3 regions of the Streptomyces sp. NPDC053673 genome follow, and region 1 is predicted to be linked to each of the others. Evidence: riboswitches for the same ligand, from Rfam matches in the RefSeq annotation. Region 1 holds a riboswitch; each other region holds the start of a gene.
The links. A riboswitch is a leader RNA that binds a small molecule or an ion and turns the genes downstream of it on or off. The one in region 1 is predicted to bind cobalamin.
Positions count from the first base shown of each region.

Region 2: linked by a shared signal. The riboswitch ahead of cobN (cobaltochelatase subunit CobN) and the one ahead of ACZ6ZQ_RS23515 (prenyltransferase/squalene oxidase repeat-containing protein) in region 1 are both predicted to bind cobalamin.
Region 3: linked by a shared signal. The riboswitch ahead of metE (5-methyltetrahydropteroyltriglutamate--homocysteine S-methyltransferase) and the one ahead of ACZ6ZQ_RS23515 (prenyltransferase/squalene oxidase repeat-containing protein) in region 1 are both predicted to bind cobalamin.

Region 1 covers NZ_JBVJKN010000017.1:44,244-49,942, forward strand. The annotation lists gene ACZ6ZQ_RS23510 (SCO2322 family protein) at 1-588, opposite strand, end outside; gene ACZ6ZQ_RS23515 (prenyltransferase/squalene oxidase repeat-containing protein) at 675-1,934, opposite strand; cobalamin riboswitch at 2,027-2,174, opposite strand; gene ACZ6ZQ_RS23520 (MBL fold metallo-hydrolase) at 2,440-3,480, opposite strand; gene ACZ6ZQ_RS23525 (aldehyde dehydrogenase) at 3,788-5,275, shown strand; gene ACZ6ZQ_RS23530 (ferredoxin) at 5,275-5,508, shown strand.
Region 2 covers NZ_JBVJKN010000058.1:19,894-25,592, reverse strand. The annotation lists gene ACZ6ZQ_RS37365 (precorrin-2 C(20)-methyltransferase) at 1-1,185, opposite strand, end outside; gene ACZ6ZQ_RS37360 (precorrin-8X methylmutase) at 1,191-1,832, opposite strand; gene ACZ6ZQ_RS37355 (cobalamin biosynthesis protein CobG) at 1,829-3,226, opposite strand; cobalamin riboswitch at 3,271-3,404, shown strand; gene cobN (cobaltochelatase subunit CobN) at 3,442-5,699, shown strand, end outside.
Region 3 covers NZ_JBVJKN010000012.1:100,202-105,900, reverse strand. The annotation lists gene metE (5-methyltetrahydropteroyltriglutamate--homocysteine S-methyltransferase) at 176-2,500, opposite strand; cobalamin riboswitch at 2,651-2,872, opposite strand; gene ACZ6ZQ_RS19140 (MurR/RpiR family transcriptional regulator) at 3,185-4,105, opposite strand; gene ACZ6ZQ_RS19135 (SPW repeat protein) at 4,342-4,821, opposite strand; gene ACZ6ZQ_RS19130 (YbaY family lipoprotein) at 4,957-5,298, opposite strand; gene ACZ6ZQ_RS19125 (hypothetical protein) at 5,295-5,591, opposite strand.

The sequences.
Region 1 (5,699 bases):
GGACGCCTCGGCAGGCGCGGAGGCGGACCCCGGGGAGGACTGCGAGGAGGACTGCGGGGACGCTGTCGTCGACGGGGCGTCGCCCGACACCTGTTCGCCGCAGCCCGTCCTCGGGTAGCCGGAGATCGCGCACAGCAGCGCATCCGTGTTGTAGCGCAGGGGCTCGGCCACCGCGGCGAGGGCTTCCGCGCTGGTGGCGTCGGGACGGACCTGCGCACAGCCGGTGCGGGGGGCGGGCGGCGTCTCGCCCCCCGGCGCGTCGGCGGGGGTGCCGAAGTCGACGACCACGCCGACGCGTTTGGTGCCGGCCTTCGCGGGGGTACCCGCGCACAGCTCGGCGAAGCCGGGCGCGGTCCGGGGCTCGGCCGAGTCCTGGGAGTCCGCGCTGACGGAGAAGCGGAAGCCGTCCACCGTGCCATCGGCCGGCCGGGCCGTGGCCGGGCCCTGGGTGGCGTACGCCCAGGCCCCGCCGTCGGACTGCCAGAACGACCAGTACCGGTAGCCCGCCGCCTGCGCAGACCCCGCGCCGCCCAACACGGTGAGCGCGACGCCGAGGGAGAGGACGAGCGCGGTCAGTCGTGCAGGCACGACCGCGCCCACCCCTGCGCGTATCCCGTACCACCGCGCACCGCGGGCGCGGGTGCGGGGGCGAGTGCGGTCGGTCGCCCCCGGCATCACTGCTGCTGGTTCTTCCGGCGACCGCTGATCAGAAAGCCGATGCCCGCGCCGGCCGCGACACCCGCGCCGACGATCCACCAGATACCGGCGCTGTCGCCGCCCTTGTCCGTCTCGTCGTCGGAGTCGCCCTCGCGCGGCTGGGGCGTGGCAGTGTCCGTGGCTGTGGGCGCGGGGCCGGTCGCGTTCAGCTGCTCGACCAGGTCGGCACCGCCGAAGTCGCGCGGGTCGGCACCGGACGCGTGCGCGGCGAGGATGAGCTGCGCGTACGCGGCAGGTCCGGCGTCCTTCGCCCAGGCGGCGGAGTTCTTCTCCAGCCAGGCCACCGCACCGGCCGCCTTGTCACTGTGCCCGGCGGCGGACAGGGCGAGCACCGCGTCCGCGGTGTTGCCGAAGTCCGGCAGCGGGGCCGGGTCGGTCGCGCCGGGCAGCGGCGGCGAGTCCAGGTGCCCGGTCTTCGCCAGCGCCTTCGTGAGGTACGCGGCGCCGTTGCGTGCGGCCTGCTCCGGAGTCGCCCTGGCCGGGGTGGCGCACTTCGGCTCACCGTCCGGCCTCGGGCCGCCGACGATCATGCCGCGGCCCAGTCCGCCGAGCACCGCCGCCGCCGTGGCGTCGCCGTTCGCGAGCAGCTTGCCCGCCTTGTCCGGCTGGTACGCGAACGCCCCGCCGCCCGTCGCGTCGGCACACGGGATCGCGAAGGAGACGAGTGCGTCGTAGGGGGTCCTGCCGTCCTTCGACTTCACGTCGCCCGGCTTGGCCTGCGCAGCGGCGAAGGCGCCGATCACGATCGACGTGGAGTTGGCGTCGGACGGCATGCCCGGGTTGTAGCTCCAGCCGCCGTCGGCGTTCTGCACGGACTTCAGCCACTCGAGGCCCTTGTTGACGGCGTCCTGGTGCCCGCCGAGGGCGCGCAGGGACTGCACCGCGGCCGCCGTTGCGTTGGTGTCCAGCATCGTCTTCGCGTCGCACGGCTTGCTGACATCCGCGCGGTACGAGGCGAAGCCGCCGTTCGCGCACTGCTGCCCGGTCAGCCAGTCGACGGACTTCGCGGCGGGCACGGTCCGCATGACGTCCTGCGCGAGCAGCGCCAGCGACTGCCGCCAGACACCGTCGTACGTCGGGTCCTTCGTGCCGTACAGCCCGGCCGGGATCGTGGGCGAGGGAGAAGGGGTGGGCGCGGCCGTCGCGGCCGGGGCACCGGCCACGCAGAGCACGGCGGAAGCGGCGGCGAGTGCTGCTGCGCTGCGGCGAACGGTCATGGCGGACTGTGCCTCTCCTGTCGGGAGCCGGGCACAGGCACGCTGAGGCACCAGGCTCCGGCGCCGTATACCTCGACGGTGCCGGCCACCGGGCGGTCCCGATGGCGCGAGCCGGTCACTCCGGTACGAGGCATTCCGACTCACCGCCTGCGACGGCGGCTCACGGTTGCGGGTCAGTGCCGGATTTGCACCGGCTTCCCCCCGTACGGTGTGATGACGACTCGCACACTCTACCGGTCCGTATTCCGGGCCCCCGGGACGGTCGGCGCCATGGGCGGGCGGGCTAGCGGCCGGGCGCACGGCCGGGCGTGCGGTCTGTCCCGGTGGTCCGGGTCGCGGTTCGGGGTCGCGGTCTGCCCCGCGGTCCGGGCCCGTCGACATGGTGTCGCGGTCCGGGGCGGTCGACATGGGTCGTCGACGCAATGACCGCCATGACGTGCACGCTGACGGGCCCGCGCGGAAGCGCCCGCCGGAATGCCGCCACCCGGGCCGACGGGGACGGGCGTCAGCGAGCCACCACGTACGCCACCGGATCACTGCCCGCCACCGCCTCCGCCCGCCCCAGCTTCACCAGGCGGCGCACATGGGCCTCCGCCTCCGAGACCGCGATGTTCCGTGAGCCGTAGGGGATCTGCTCCCAGGGGCGGTTCCACTCCATACGCTCGGCAAGCTGCCACGGAGTGAGCGGCGCGGCGAGGAGTTCCAGCAGTCCGCCGAGCCGCTCCTCGTGGTGGGCCAGCAGCTCACGGACTCGTGCGGGGGCGTTGGTGAAGGCGTGCTGGTGCGCCGGGAGGACCTCGGCGACGCCGAGGCGGCCCACACGCTCCAGGGAGTCGAGGTAGTCGCCGAGCGGGTCGGTGACGGTGGAGTCGCCGGGGTCTTCGTAGAGGCCGATGTGCGGGGTGATCCCCGGCAGCAGGTGGTCGCCGGAGAAGAGCCGTCCGACGCCGGGGAGGTTCGCCGGATGCTCCTCCTCCAGGTGCAGACAGACGTGCCCGGGGGTGTGGCCGGGCGTCCATATCGCGCGCAGCCGACGGCCGGCCAGGTCGACCAGCTCCCCGGGAACGATCTCCCGGTCGGGCAGGGCGGCCCGGAGCCCGGGCAGGGTGCGAGTCCGGCCTTCGGCGCGCGCCGCGCGCAGCGGGGCGAGATGCTCCTCGGGGGCGCCGACGGCGGCGAGCTTGTCGGCCAGGTAGTCGAGCCAGGCGCCGGGCTGTGCCTCCCGGGTGCGGCGTACGACGGCGGTGTCGGCCGCGTGCATCGCGATCCAGGCGCCGGACGCCTCGCGCACCTGACCGGACAGTCCGTGGTGGTCGGGGTGGTGGTGGGTGATGACGACGCCGTGGACGTCGGCCACCGAGGTGCCGATGGCGGACAGGCCCTCGGTGAGGGCCGTCCAGGAGGCCGGATCGTCCCAGCCGGTGTCGATGAGGACGGGGCCGCGGCCGGTGTCGAGGACATGGACCAGGGTGTGGCCGAGCGGGTTGTCCGGGATGGGGACCTGGAGGGACCAGACGCCTCCGCCGTGCTGGATCACCTGTGGCATGCGTCCTCGAATCTCCGGAGGCGGCAGGGGCATTGCTCACTATAACGAGAACTGATGGACCGTCAGAACGGTCCGGGAGAGTTTGCTGGAATCCCCGGCCCGGCTCTGGCGGAAGCTGCACGACGACAGTCTCGACGCCGATGACTGATGGGCCCATCGGCCCTCCTCCGTGGCCTGGCTTACTTGAACTGGAACTGGTATCAGTTCTGAAACAGTGTCAGAAGATCCCCAGTAGATCTCCGGCTGATCGTCCGGCAGGTCTCCGGCAGATCTCCGGCAGATCCCCGGTGTGTGGGAGGCGGACGTCATGACCGAGCTGGTCGAGCACGGAAAACTGTTCATCGGCGGGGAGTTGGTCGATCCCCTCGGCACGGACACCATCGAGGTGATCTCACCTCACACCGAGCACGTCATCGGCCGCGTCCCGCATGCGTCGCGGGCGGATGTGGACCGAGCGGTCGCCGCGGCCCGTGCCGCGTTCGACGACGGGCCCTGGCCGCGGACGACGCTCGCCGAGCGGATCGAGATCGTCGGCCGCATCAAGGACGCGATCGCCGTACGGCACGAGGAGATCGCCCGCTCGATCAGCTCGCAGAACGGCTCACCGTACTCCTGGAGCGTCCTGGCGCAGGCGCTCGGCGCGATGATGGTCTGGGATGCCGCCATCACCGTCGCCCGCGACTTCACCCACGAGGAGCAGCGCGCCGGCGTCCTCGGGCCCATCCTCGTGCGGCGCGAGCCCGTCGGGGTCGTCGCGGCCGTCGTACCGTGGAACGTCCCGCAGTTCGTCGCCGCGGCGAAGCTCGCGCCCGCGCTGCTCGCCGGCTGCACGGTCGTCCTCAAGCCGTCGCCGGAAACGCCGCTCGACGCGTACATCCTGGCCGACATCGCCCGCGAGGCCGGGCTGCCGGACGGTGTGCTGTCGATCCTCCCCGCGGGCCGTGAGGTCAGTGAGTACCTCGTCGGGCATCCGGGCGTCGACAAGGTGTCGTTCACGGGCTCGGTTGCCGCGGGCAAGCGCGTGATGGAGGTCGCCGCTCGCAATCTCACCCACGTCACGCTGGAGCTGGGTGGCAAGTCCGCGGCCGTGATCCTGCCGGACGCCGACCTCGACGCGACCGTTCAGGGCATCGTGCCGGCGGCCTGGATGAACAACGGGCAGGCCTGCGTGGCCCAGACCCGCATCCTCGTGCCGCGGTCCCGCTACGACGAGTTCGCCGACGCCTTCGCCGCGGCGGCCGGAGCGCTGGTGACCGGTGATCCGCTGGACCCGGCGACCCAGGTCGGCCCGCTCGTGGCGGAGCGGCAGCGGCAGCGGTCCCTCGACTACATCAGGATCGGCCAGGAGGAAGGCGCCAAGATCCTCACCGGCGGCGGCCGTCCGGCGGGTCTCGACCGCGGCTGGTACGTCGAGCCGACCCTCTTCGGAGGCGTCGACAACTCCATGCGCATCGCTCGCGAGGAGATCTTCGGACCGGTCATCTGTCTGCTGCCCTACGGGGAGGAGAGCGAGGCCGCGAAGATCGCCAACGACTCCGACTACGGGCTCAGCGGCAGCGTGTGGACGGCAGACGTCGAACACGGCATCGACTTCGCGCGGCGGATCAGGACGGGGACGTACAACGTCAACACGTTCAGCCTCGACATGCTCGGGCCATTCGGTGGATACAAGAACTCCGGACTTGGGCGGGAGTTCGGTCCTGAGGGCTTCGGCGCGTACCTTGAGCACAAAATGATCCATTTGCCGTCGACGTATACATCTGCCGCTGACGCGGCGGGCGGGAGCGAGATCTGATGGGTGACCGCTGGCATGTCGAGGTCGACCGGGGCGTGTGCATCGGCTCCGGGATGTGCGTGAACCACGCGCCGGACGGCTTCAAGCTGGACTCGGCCCGCCAGTCGCATCCGCAAGCCGAAGAGACCGACGCGAACGAACAGATCCTCGCCGCGGCGGAGGGCTGCCCGGTCGAGGCGATCCTGATCACGCTCCCGGACACGGGCGAGGCCGTTTTCCCGCCCGAGGACTAGTGCCCCCGCCCGGGGAAGGTCCTGTCCCCGCCCGAGGACCAGCTCTTTCCCCGGTCCGAGGATCAGCCCTTGTCCCCGCCTGAGGATCGGCCCTCTTCCCCGACCGGGAATCAGCCGTTTTCCCCGTCCGAGGATTAGCCCGTGCGAACAGCGGCGCGAGCACCCGTGCCAGACTGCTCCCATGATCGTGT
Region 2 (5,699 bases), on a different contig from region 1:
CAGGCGCTCCGCGATGACCTCCCACGGCTTGAGCCGGTCGGAGAGGGAGATCGTCGCGTAGTCGTGGCCGAGCGGGGCGCCCGCGCGCGCCGCCGCGGCGTTCGCCGCTGTGACGCCCGGCAGGACGCGTACGGGAACGTCCGCGTACGGCTCCTGGGAGGCGGCCTCCAGCACCGCCGTGGCCATCGCGAAGACCCCCGGGTCGCCGCCCGAGACCACCGCCACCCGCCGCCCGCGCCGCGCGAGGTCCAGCGCGAACTCGGCGCGCTCCGACTCCACCTTGTTGTCGGAGCCGTGCCGCCGCTGGCCGGGCCGTACCGGCACCCGGTCCAGGTACGTCGTGTAGCCGACCAGGTCGTCGGCGGAGGCGAGCGCCCCTCGCGTCTCGGGCGTCAGCCACAGCGGACCCGCCGGGCCGGTGCCCACCACGACGACCTCGCCCTGCGGACGCGTCTTTGGCCGCACCTCGTCGACACGGCTCGGCAGCACCGCCACCGAGAAGTACGGCACGGACTCCGGATCCACCTCGGCCAGCGGCTCCGTACGCTCGCCCGGCATCGTCGCCCGCTCCACGTACCGCGCGTCGTCCAGCCGCCCCGCGCGCTCCAGCGCCCGGCGCACCGCCGGGAAGGTCCGCCCCAGCTTCATCACCACCGCGGAGTCGGTCGAGGCGAGACGGGCCGTCAGCTCCTCCTCGGGCAGCGTGCCCGGGATGATCGTCAGCACCTCCTCGGCCTCCACGAGCGGCTGTCCGAGCCGGGCCGCGGCCGCGCTGACCGACGTGACCCCGGGGATCACCTCGGTCGGGTACCGGTGGGCCAGCCGCTTGTGCATGTGCTGGTACGAGCCGTAGAAGAGCGGGTCGCCCTCCGCGAGCACGGCCACGGTCCGCCCCGCGTCGAGATGCGCCGCGAGCCGCTCCGCGGCCTCCTCGTAGAAGTCGTTGAGCGCGCCGCGGTAGCCGCCGGGGTGATCGGTGGTCTCGACCGTGACCGGGTACATCAGCCGCTCTTCGATGTGGTCGGAGCGCAGGTGCTTCGCCACGATCGAGCGCGCGATGGAACGGCCGTGCCTGGCGCTGTGGTACGCCACGACGTCCGCCTCGGCGATGACCTCCACCGCGCGCAGGGTCATCAACGACGGATCGCCGGGCCCCAGCCCGACGCCGTAGAGCTTCCCGGTCACGTCGCTCACTCCGCCTCACTCGCTATCGCGTTGATCGCTGCCGCGGCCATGGCGCTGCCGCCGCGCCGCCCGCGCACCACCAGGTGCTCCAGGCCCGAACCGTGCACGGCGAGCGCGTCCTTGGACTCGGCCGCGCCGATGAATCCGACCGGCACGCCGATGACGGCGGCCGGGCGGGGCGCGCCCTCCTCGATCATCTCCAGGAGCCGGAAGAGCGCGGTGGGCGCGTTACCCACGGCGACGACCGCGCCGTCGAGACGGTCGCGCCACAGCTCCAGCGCGGCCGCGCTGCGCGTCGTACCGAGTTCGGCGGCGAGCGCGGGCACGGACGGGTCGGAGAGCGTGCATATCACGTCGTTGTCCGCGGGCAGCCGCTTGCGGGTGACACCGCTGGCGACCATCTGGGCGTCGCAGAGGATGGGTGCGCCGGCACGTAGGGCCGCGCGTGCGCGGGCCACCACGCCGGGCGAGTAGGCGAGATCGCGGACGAGGTCGGTCATGCCGCAGGCGTGGATCATCCGCACGGCGACCTGGCTGACGTCGGCGGGCAGCGCGGCGAGATCGGCCTCGGCGCGGATCGTGGCAAAGGACTGGCGGTAGATCTCCGCGCCGTCCTTCTCGTAGTCGAACACTGTGCTCTCGCTCATCTCGTGACGGTCTTCGTGGCGGTCGTCGGGACGGTCGTCGGGAGGGGCGTGGCCCGTGCCACCGCGACAGCGTCGGCCAGCCCCCGGTCTGTCGGTACGTCGGTCGGCCCGCCGACCGGTACGCCGGCGCCGAGCACGGTCACCCGGTACGTGCCGTCCGCCGTGGCCAGGACGTCCACGTACTCCCCGTGCGGATGTCCGCACCGCCGCTCGCAGCCGGACCAGTACACGGGCAGGCCGCCCCGGCCGGGTGCCGCGTCGGTCCGCACGTCGGCCAGCGACTTGGCGCATCCGGGCCGGCCGGTGCAGGCGCCGACGCCGTACCAGGGGGAGTCGGCGCCGGTGATCAGCCCGGCCTCGCCGAGCTGCGCGAGCCGCGCCTCGGCCGCCGCGCGGTCGGCGAACCCGGGCACGACGACTCCGCGCCACGGCGTGAGCCGTACCTCGTCCGCGGGCGCGGGGAGCAGCGCGCGGACCTGCGCGACGGTGAGCCGTCCGAGCGGGGCGGCGACGGAGAGGGCCCAGCCGCCGGGCCCTTCTACGACCCCGGGCACGGGTTCCGCCTCACGGCCGAAGGCCGTACGGGGGTCCGGGGGCTTGCTCCCCACGTGGCGGAGCCGCACATCGACACAGCCGGGAAGGGGCGGAGCGGGGAAAGCTTCCGCGGCGACGCCCGCCCGTTCCAGATGCGCCCCCACGGCAATGTCCTGCCCACCGGGCAGCTCCCGCACCCGCCACGCCCCCGTGCCCGCCGCGACCGCCGCCGCGAGGAAGGCTTCCGCGGCGGCGAGGGCCGCGCGCGGGGCATCGGCAGCGCGGATGCGAAACGCCTGGTCCCCGACGCGTACGAGCGCCGAGCCGCCCGTCTCTGCGAGCAAGGTCACATCCGCACCGAGGCCCGCCACGTCCCCGCGCCCGTCGTCCAGGGCGAACAGGAACCGCCCGGACAGCCCGGCCGCCCCGTCGCTCGCGCACAGCAGCACGTCCAGTTCGCGCGCCCACAACTGGACGTCGCCGTAACCGAGTCCGTCGAGTCCGGCGAGCGGTGAGGCCAGCACGTTGCGTACCCGCTCGTGCGTGTCCGAGGGCAACAGTCCGGCCTCCCGGAGCACTCCCGCGAGCTGCGCCCCGCACCCCTCGCCGAGGCCGCGCAGTTCCGCGTTCCCACGGGAGGTGATGCTCAGCGCCCCGTCACCGAGCCGCTCCGCAGCATCGGCCAGGGCTTCGACCTGACGAGGCGTCAAGACGCCTGCGGGCAACCGGAGTCGGGCCAGCTGCCCGTCGTCCGCCGCGTGCAGCCGCAGCGCGCCCGGGCATGCGTCTCCCCGGTCCCGAATGCGGGGTTCGTCCCGGTCCGGGGGTGTTGGCGGTGTGGGCGGCATGGCGGCGAGCATACCTACGTCATTCCAGGTGGCCGCCCTGTCGGCAAGGGCCAGCCTCTACTATGCAGAAAGGCAAGGGGTCCCAGGGCCCTGGGGAGGAAGCCCGGTGAGAATCCGGCGCGGTCCCGCCACTGTGAGCCGGGCCCTCGGGACCCGGCGAGTCAGGAACTCCCGCCGTCCTACGACCACCCGGGGCGCGGACACCCCGAGGAAGGCCTGCGCACGCGATGACGCACGCGACGATCCTGCTGCTGTCGACTTCTGACACCGACCTGCTCAGCGCCCGCGCGGCCGACGGCAACGACGGCCCGGTGGCGTACCGCTTGGCCAATCCCTCCCGGCTCCCGCTCGACGAGCTGCCGGCGCTCCTCGACGGCACCGACCTCGTCGTCGTACGGCTCCTCGGCGGTATCCGCGCCTGGCAGGAGGGTCTGGACCAGCTGCTGGCCCAGGACCGGCCCGTGGTCGTCCTCACCGGCGAACAGGCCCCCGACGCCCAGCTGATGGAGGCCTCCACCGTCCCGGTCGGGATCGCCGCCGAGGCGCACGCCTACCTCGCGCACGGCGGTCCGGACAATCTGGAGCAGCTCGCCCGTTTCCTGTCGGACACGGTCCTGCTCACCGGTCATGGCTTCGAGCCCCCGGCCCCGGCGCCGACCTGGGGCCACCTGGACCGTGAGGCGAAGAGCACCACCGGCCCCACCGGCCCCACCATCGCCGTGCTCTACTACCGCGCCCACCACATGAGCGGGAACACCGCCTTCGTCGGTGCCCTCTGCGACGCCGTCGAGGACGCGGGCGGCCGGGCCCTCCCCCTCTACGTGGCATCGCTGCGCGCCCCCGAGCCGGAGCTCCTCGAACAGCTCCGCGGCGCCGACGCCATCGTCACGACCGTCCTCGCCGCCGGCGGCACCAGGCCCGCCGAGGCACAGGCCGGCGGTGACGACGAGTCCTGGGACGCGGGCGCGCTCGCCGCGCTCGACGTGCCCGTCCTGCAGGCGCTGTGCCTGACCGGGTCGCGCAGCAGCTGGGAGGAGAACGACGAGGGCCTGTCCCCGTTGGACGCCGCCAGCCAGGTCGCGGTCCCGGAGTTCGACGGCCGCCTCATCACCGTCCCGTTCTCCTTCAAGGAGATCGACGAGGACGGCCTCCCGGCCTATGTCCCCGACCCCGAGCGCGCCGCCCGCGTCGCCGGGATCGCCGTACGCCACGCCCGTCTGCGCCACATCCCGAACGCCGAGAAGCGGCTCGCCCTCGTCCTGTCCGCGTACCCGACGAAGCACTCCCGCATCGGCAACGCCGTCGGCCTCGACACCCCCGCCTCCGCGGTCTCGCTGCTGCGCCGGCTCCGGGCGGAGGGCTACGACTTCGGTACGGAGGAGATCCCCGGCCTCGCGTCCGGCGACGGCGACGAGCTGATCTACGCGCTCATCGAGGCGGGCGGCCACGACCAGGACTGGCTCACCGAGGAGCAGCTCGCCCGCAATCCGGTCCGTATCCCGGCCGCCGACTACAAGCGCTGGTACGCGACCCTGCCGCAGGAACTGCGCGAGCACGTCGAGGAGCACTGGGGCCCGGCGCCCGGCGAGATGTTCCTGGACCGCTCCCGCAATCCCGAGGGCGACATCGTGCTGGCCGCCCTGCGCCGCGGCAATCTCCTCGTCGTCATCCAGCCGCCGCGCGGCTTCGGCGAGAACCCGATCGCGATCTACCACGACCCCGATCTGCCGCCCTCGCACCACTACCTCGCCGCCTACCGCTGGATCGCGGCCCGGCAGGACGACGGCGGTTTCGGCGCCGACGCGATGATCCACCTCGGCAAGCACGGCAACCTGGAGTGGCTGCCCGGCAAGAACGCGGGCCTGTCCGCCGCCTGTGCCCCCGACGCGGCGCTCGGCGACCTGCCGCTCGTCTACCCGTTCCTGGTCAACGACCCGGGTGAGGGCACCCAGGCCAAGCGCCGCGTGCACGCCACCCTCATCGACCATCTCGTCCCGCCGATGACCCGCGCCGACTCCTACGGCGACATCGCGCGCCTGGAGCAGCTGCTCGACGAGTACGCGCAGATCTCGTCGATGGACCCGGCGAAGCTCCCTGCCATCCGCGCCCAGATCTGGACCCTGATCCAGGCCGCGAAGCTCGACCACGACCTGGGGCTGGACGACCGGCCCGACGACGACGGCTTCGACGACTTCCTGCTCCACGTCGACGGCTGGCTCTGCGAGGTCAAGGACGCCCAGATCCGCGACGGTCTGCATGTGCTCGGCGGTGCGCCGACCGGACCCGAGCGCGTCAATCTCGTTCTGTCCATCCTCCGCGCCCGGCAGATCTGGGGCGGTACGACCGCCCTGCCCGGACTGCGTGAAGCCCTCGGCCTCGACGAGTCCGCCGCCACCCGCACCACCGCCGACGAGGCGGAGGCCGCGGCCCGCGCGCTGGTCGAGGCGATGGAGGAGGCCGACTGGGACCCGGCCGCCGTCGCCTC
Region 3 (5,699 bases), on a different contig from region 1:
CTCATCCGCTGTCCCGGGCAGCCGGGCACCTGGGCGGCCTCGCCGCGCCGGGTGTCGCTGCGTACGTACAGAGTTGCTGCGTGACCGCCTCGCCGAGCGGTCCCACTCCGGCGCTGGTCGGGGGTGTGCCGGGCCGGGCACGCACATCGGTGCCCGGCCCCGGCACGGAGTGGGCTCAGGATGCCGGTGCGGAGAGGTCCGTCCGGATCTCACGGGCCGCTGCGACGAGGTTGTCGAGTGACGCCCGGGTCTCCGGCCAGCCGCGGGTCTTGAGGCCGCAGTCGGGATTGACCCACAGCCGCTCCGCCGGGATGGCCTCGAGTCCCTTGCGGAGCAGGGCCCCCGCGTCGGCGGCGCCAGGGACGCGTGGCGAGTGGATGTCGTACACACCGGGGCCGACCTCGCGCGGATAGCCGGCGATGGCGAGTTCACCGGCGACCTGCATATGGGAGCGGGCGGCCTCCAGGCTGATGACATCGGCGTCGAGGTCGTCGATGGCCTGGAGGATGTCACCGAACTCGGCGTAGCACATATGGGTGTGGATCTGGGTGTCCGGGCGCACCCCGCTGGTGGTGAGGCGGAACGCCTCGGTCGCCCATGTGAGATAGCGGGCCCGGTCCGCGGCGCGCAGCGGCAGCGTCTCGCGCAGGGCGGGTTCGTCGACCTGGATGACGGAGGTTCCCGCCGCTTCGAGGTCGTCGACCTCGTCCCGCAGGGCGAGGGCGACCTGGCGTGCGGTGTCCCCGAGCGGCTGGTCGTCGCGGACGAAGGACCAGGCGAGCATGGTGACCGGGCCGGTGAGCATGCCCTTGACCGGTCGGTCGGTGAGTGACTGCGCGAAGCGGGTCCAGCGCAGGGTCATCGGTTCGGGGCGGGAGATGTCGCCGGCGAGGATCGGCGGGCGGACGCAGCGGGTGCCGTACGACTGGACCCAGCCGTGCCGGGTGGCGATGTAGCCGGTGAGCCGCTCGGCGAAGTACTGCACCATGTCGTTGCGTTCGGGCTCACCGTGCACCAGGACGTCGATTCCGGCCTTCTCCTGGAAGGAGATGACCTCGCGGATCTCGGCCTCGATGCGCTCCTCGTAGCCGGCGGTGTCGATACGCCCGGCGCGCAGATCGGCACGGGCGGTGCGCAGTTCGCCGGTCTGGGGGAACGATCCGATGGTGGTCGTCGGCAGCAGCGGCAGCGCGAGGTGGGCGCGCTGGGCGGCGGCCCGCTCCGGATACGGCTGCGCGCGGCGGCCGTCCGCGTCGGTGACAGCTGCCGCCCGGGCGCGCACCGCCGGGTCGCGGGTGATCGCCGAGCCCGCACGGGAAGCCAGATCGGCCCGGTTCGCGGCCAGCTCCGCCGCGATCGTGTCCGTGCCCTGCGCGAGACCACGGGCCAGGGTGACGATCTCGGCGGTCTTCTGGCGGGCGAAGGCGAGCCAGCGGGCGATCTGTGGATCGATGTCGTGCTCGACGGTGCTGTCCAGCGGCACATGCAGAAGCGAGCAGGAGGCGGACACATCGACCCGGTCGGCGAGACCGAGCAGGGTACCCAGGGTGGCGAGCGAGGCCGAGAGGTCGTTGATCCATACGTTGCGGCCGTCGACGACTCCGGCGACCAGGCGCTTGCCGGGCAGCCCGCCGGCCGCGGCGAGTTCGCCGAGGTTCGCGGCGGCCGGGCCGGTGAAATCGAGGGCGAGACCGTCGACGGGAGCCTTGGCCAGGACCGGCAGTGCTTCGCCGAGCCGGTCGAAGTAGGAGGCGACCAGCAGCCTGGGCCGGTCGCTGAGGCCGCCGAGGGCGCGGTAGGCGCGGGCGGCGGCGTCCAGTTCGGCGGGGGTGCGGTCCTGGACGAGGGCGGGCTCGTCCAGCTGCACCCACTCGGCCCCGGCGGCCCGCAGATCGGCGAGTACCTCGGCGTACACCGGCAGCAGCCGGTCCAGCAGTGTCAGCGGCTCGAAGCCGTCGTCGACGCCGGGAGCGGGCTTGGCCAGCAGCAGGTACGTGACCGGGCCGACGAGCACGGGGCGGGCGCGGTGGCCGAGTGCGAGCGCCTCCCTGAACTCGGCGACCTGCCTGGCCGGATCGGCGGAGAACACGGTGCCGGGGCCGAGCTCGGGGACGAGGTAGTGGTAGTTGGTGTCGAACCACTTGGTCATCTCCAGCGGCGCCGCGTCCTGGGTGCCGCGTGCCATCGCGAAATAGCCGTCCAGGGCGTCTGCCTCGACGGCGGCACGGTGGCGGGCGGGGATCGCGCCGACCATCACGCTGGTGTCCAGGACGTGGTCGTAGTACGAGAAGTCACCGGTCGGCATCTCGTGGACACCGGCCTCTGCGAGCTGCCGCCAGTGGGTGCGGCGCAGGTCCGCGGCGGTGTCCCGGAGGGCGTCCGCGGTGACGCGGCCCTTCCAGTAGCCCTCGATCGCCTTCTTCAGTTCCCGGTTCCGGCCCTGCCGGGGGTAGCCGTACACGGTGGCCCGTGCTCCCGTGGCTGCGGACTTGCTGGTCACGGAACTCTCCTTCGCGAGCGTGTCTCCGATACGACCCCGGGACGGGTCGAGGGCGCGAAGGAACGGCGACCGGGCGGCCGGGTGTTGCCCGTTCCGCCTGGTGTGTGCGCCGACCCGCCCTCGAGGTCACCGGGATCTCCGCACGCGTACGTCGCGGGCGGGCAACGGGCAGGTCTTCGGACTCGCGGGCACGTCTGCCGGTTTCCCGGCGGACATCTACTGGCCGTCGCTTCCCAGACCCGGCCGGGCCCAGTGCGTATGACGGCGGTCGTTCCCGCTCACCGCTGCGGGGCAGTCCCGGATTCCCACCGGGTTCCCTCTTACGACGCTCCTGTCCGGCTGACAGGGCGTACCAGCTGCACGGTCAGCGTAGGGGGTACGTGGGTGCGCGGACATCACTGTTCACATTCCGGAAGGTGATGCGCGGGTGCGGGTGGCCTGCATGCAGCAGACCGGCCGTCTTGCCGGCGGCCCCGGCCCAGGGGTTGACCGGGGCCGCCGGGGGGCAGCCAAGGGGAGAGGCTGCCCTAACAGAACACCGTGGGGCCGACGAGGAGGAGTGTCGTCCGCAGTGCCACCTGAAGTAAATATATTTACTGCCAAGTAAGCAAGGGCATGAAAAAATTCATGCACCTCTGGGTGTGAAAGTCCCTTCCGCAAGACCGCCGCCCGGCCCCGCCGGCGTCAGTCCTCCAGGAAGAAATCGTGCTGCTCAGCGGCCTGCTCGTACTGCTCGAGACGCATCTGCGTACGCTCGGGATCGGCATCGGCCATGGCCTGGAGGATGGCCGCCGACAGCACCCCCGGCGCCGCGTACGAGTCGAAGACCAGACGTGATCCGGTGGCGGCCGTGAACGCGACATCGGCCTCGTCGACCAGTGGCCCCATCGTCAGGTCCGTGATCAGTGCGGTGCGCAGGCCCGCACTGCGTGCGGCCCGCATCGCCGCCAGCGTCTCCTTGGCGTGCCGCGGCATCGCGAACGCCAGCACCCACGTGCCGCCCGCCTCCCGGGACTGCAGCAGCGCGTCGTAGGCCACGCTCCCCCCGCGCGAGACCAGACGCACGTCCGGATGGATCCGCCTCGCCCCGTACGCGAAGTACTCCGCGAGCGACGAGGAGATCCGCAGGCCGAGAACCGTCAGCGGGACCGACCGGGCGAGCTCCCGGCCGACGTCGAGCACCTTGCCCGTGTCGGCGAACACACGGCGCAGGCCCTCCAGACTGCCGATCTCGGCGTCGACGGCCGCCTGCAGTTCGTTGCGGCGGTCCTCCCCCGTGTCCACCGACCCGGCGACCGCGCTCAGCGCGATGGGCTGCAGCGCCTCCCGCAGCGCCGGGAATCCGCTGAACCCCACCGACGACGCGAACCGCGTCACCGACGGCTGGCTCACCCCCACCCGGTCCGCGAGATCCGTGATCGACAAGAAGGCGGCCTCGGTGAGGTGGTCGATGATGTACTGCGCGATCCGCCGCTGCCCGGGAGACAGCCGATGCCCGCCGAACAGAGCACGGACCCTCTCCACAGGCGTCGGCTCCGCATCGGGAGACTGCCTTCCCGGCGTGATCGCAGACGCCTGCGCGCGCGCCTGCTGATCTGATGGCACGGTGTGCCTCCTTCGCATCCCACTTGGGTTCAACATAGCTCACGCACCGTGGTCGCCCACGGGAACCGTCGGCCACTGTCCGGCTGGTGGGACAGCCCCGTACGCGGCTGCCGACTGCGGCGGCCGTGCGGCGAGTTCGGGGACGGCTGAGCGGAACAACCGGCAGTCGTGCGGGAAGGCCCCGACCCGGTCGGCACTTGCCGGGGCCGGAGCCTTCCCTGAGGCGGGACGCGCGCTCAGCGCATGGGACCGATGTCCGGGCCGCCGCGCGCGGAGGCCCGAGTGCGGCGGAGGCCGCCGACGCGGCGCTCGGCCACGGCCGCCATGGCCAGACCGAGCAGCAGCGCCACGACGCCGACGATGACGTTGCTGACGATGCTGCGGGCCGTCGCGACGTTACCGGCGACGACCCAGGGGGAGATGATCGTCCAGGCTCCGATGGCTATGGCGCACCAGGCCTGGGAGTGGGTCCGCTCGTAGGCCGAGCCGAACCCGCCCATGCACAGGGCATAGGCGACACCGGTGATCAGGTTGCACACGGCCAGCGTGGTGAGGCCGTTGAACCCGGCGATCCACGGAGAAGCCGCCAGGTACAGGCCCGTGAGGAGGGCCAGCGTCTCTATCGCCTGCGCGCGAGGCGTCGCGGTCGCCCGTTCGAAACGTGCGCGCATCTCGGCCAGGTCGGGGTGCTGCTCGATGCTTGGGTGGGTGGTCATGGCGGGCCGCCTCCTTCGGAAGCGTGAAATCGGCCCTTCACCTGCAATGAAACGCTTTTTGCGCTGTTCCGGTCAACGCGGCCGGGACAACTCGTGGGGACGGATACGGACCGTGTCCGGGCGGCTGCGGCACGGTCATACGACGGTGACGGGAGCGATCAGTTCATCGGCCGACTCCGGCGGAACGGGGGTCGCCTGAGTGCTGATCAGGTCCCCCTGGGACAGAGCTCCGGTGCCGGAGAGGTCGATGTGGACCCGCAGTCCGTAGGAGGCGCCGGGATCGAGGTCCGGCACCCTGACGGCGAAGGGCACGCGGCCCCCCGGAGTCAGCTCGACGTCCGTCTGGACCTGTGCCCCGACCACCGTGGAAGGAGCGTCGGCCGGCGAGACGTCCCGGACCTCGACGAGGACCCGGGCCGCCAGGGCCCTCGGGGTGTCGGCGGGGAGGGCCACGAAGCCCGCGACGGTGTCCGTCATGCCGGCCTGCCCGCCGGCATCGGTGCCGGGGCCCGCTCCGGGGCGCGACCCGGTTCGCGCTCCGGGTCGCGCTCGTCGAGTCGCGCCAGGAGCGCGGCCGCTGCCGTTCGACGAGGCGGCCGTGCCGGCGGCGGCCTTCTTCCGGGGGAAGCCGTCTTGCGGGCGGGTGCCGTCCCGCCGTCGGGGCTCGTCCTGCGGGCCGCGGTCTTTCGGCCGGTGGTCCTGCGGGTGGTGGCCTCGGCGGCAGCGGTCTTCTTCGTGCGGCGGGTGGGCTCCGACGGACCGGCGTTCATGCGTCTCCTCAGGCAGGGGATGGAACGTGCTCGGACGGGGACTTCGTCGCCTCCATGCGTTCCATCCCCTGCCGCTCGGCCAGTACGCCCATCCGGGTCGTTGCCGGG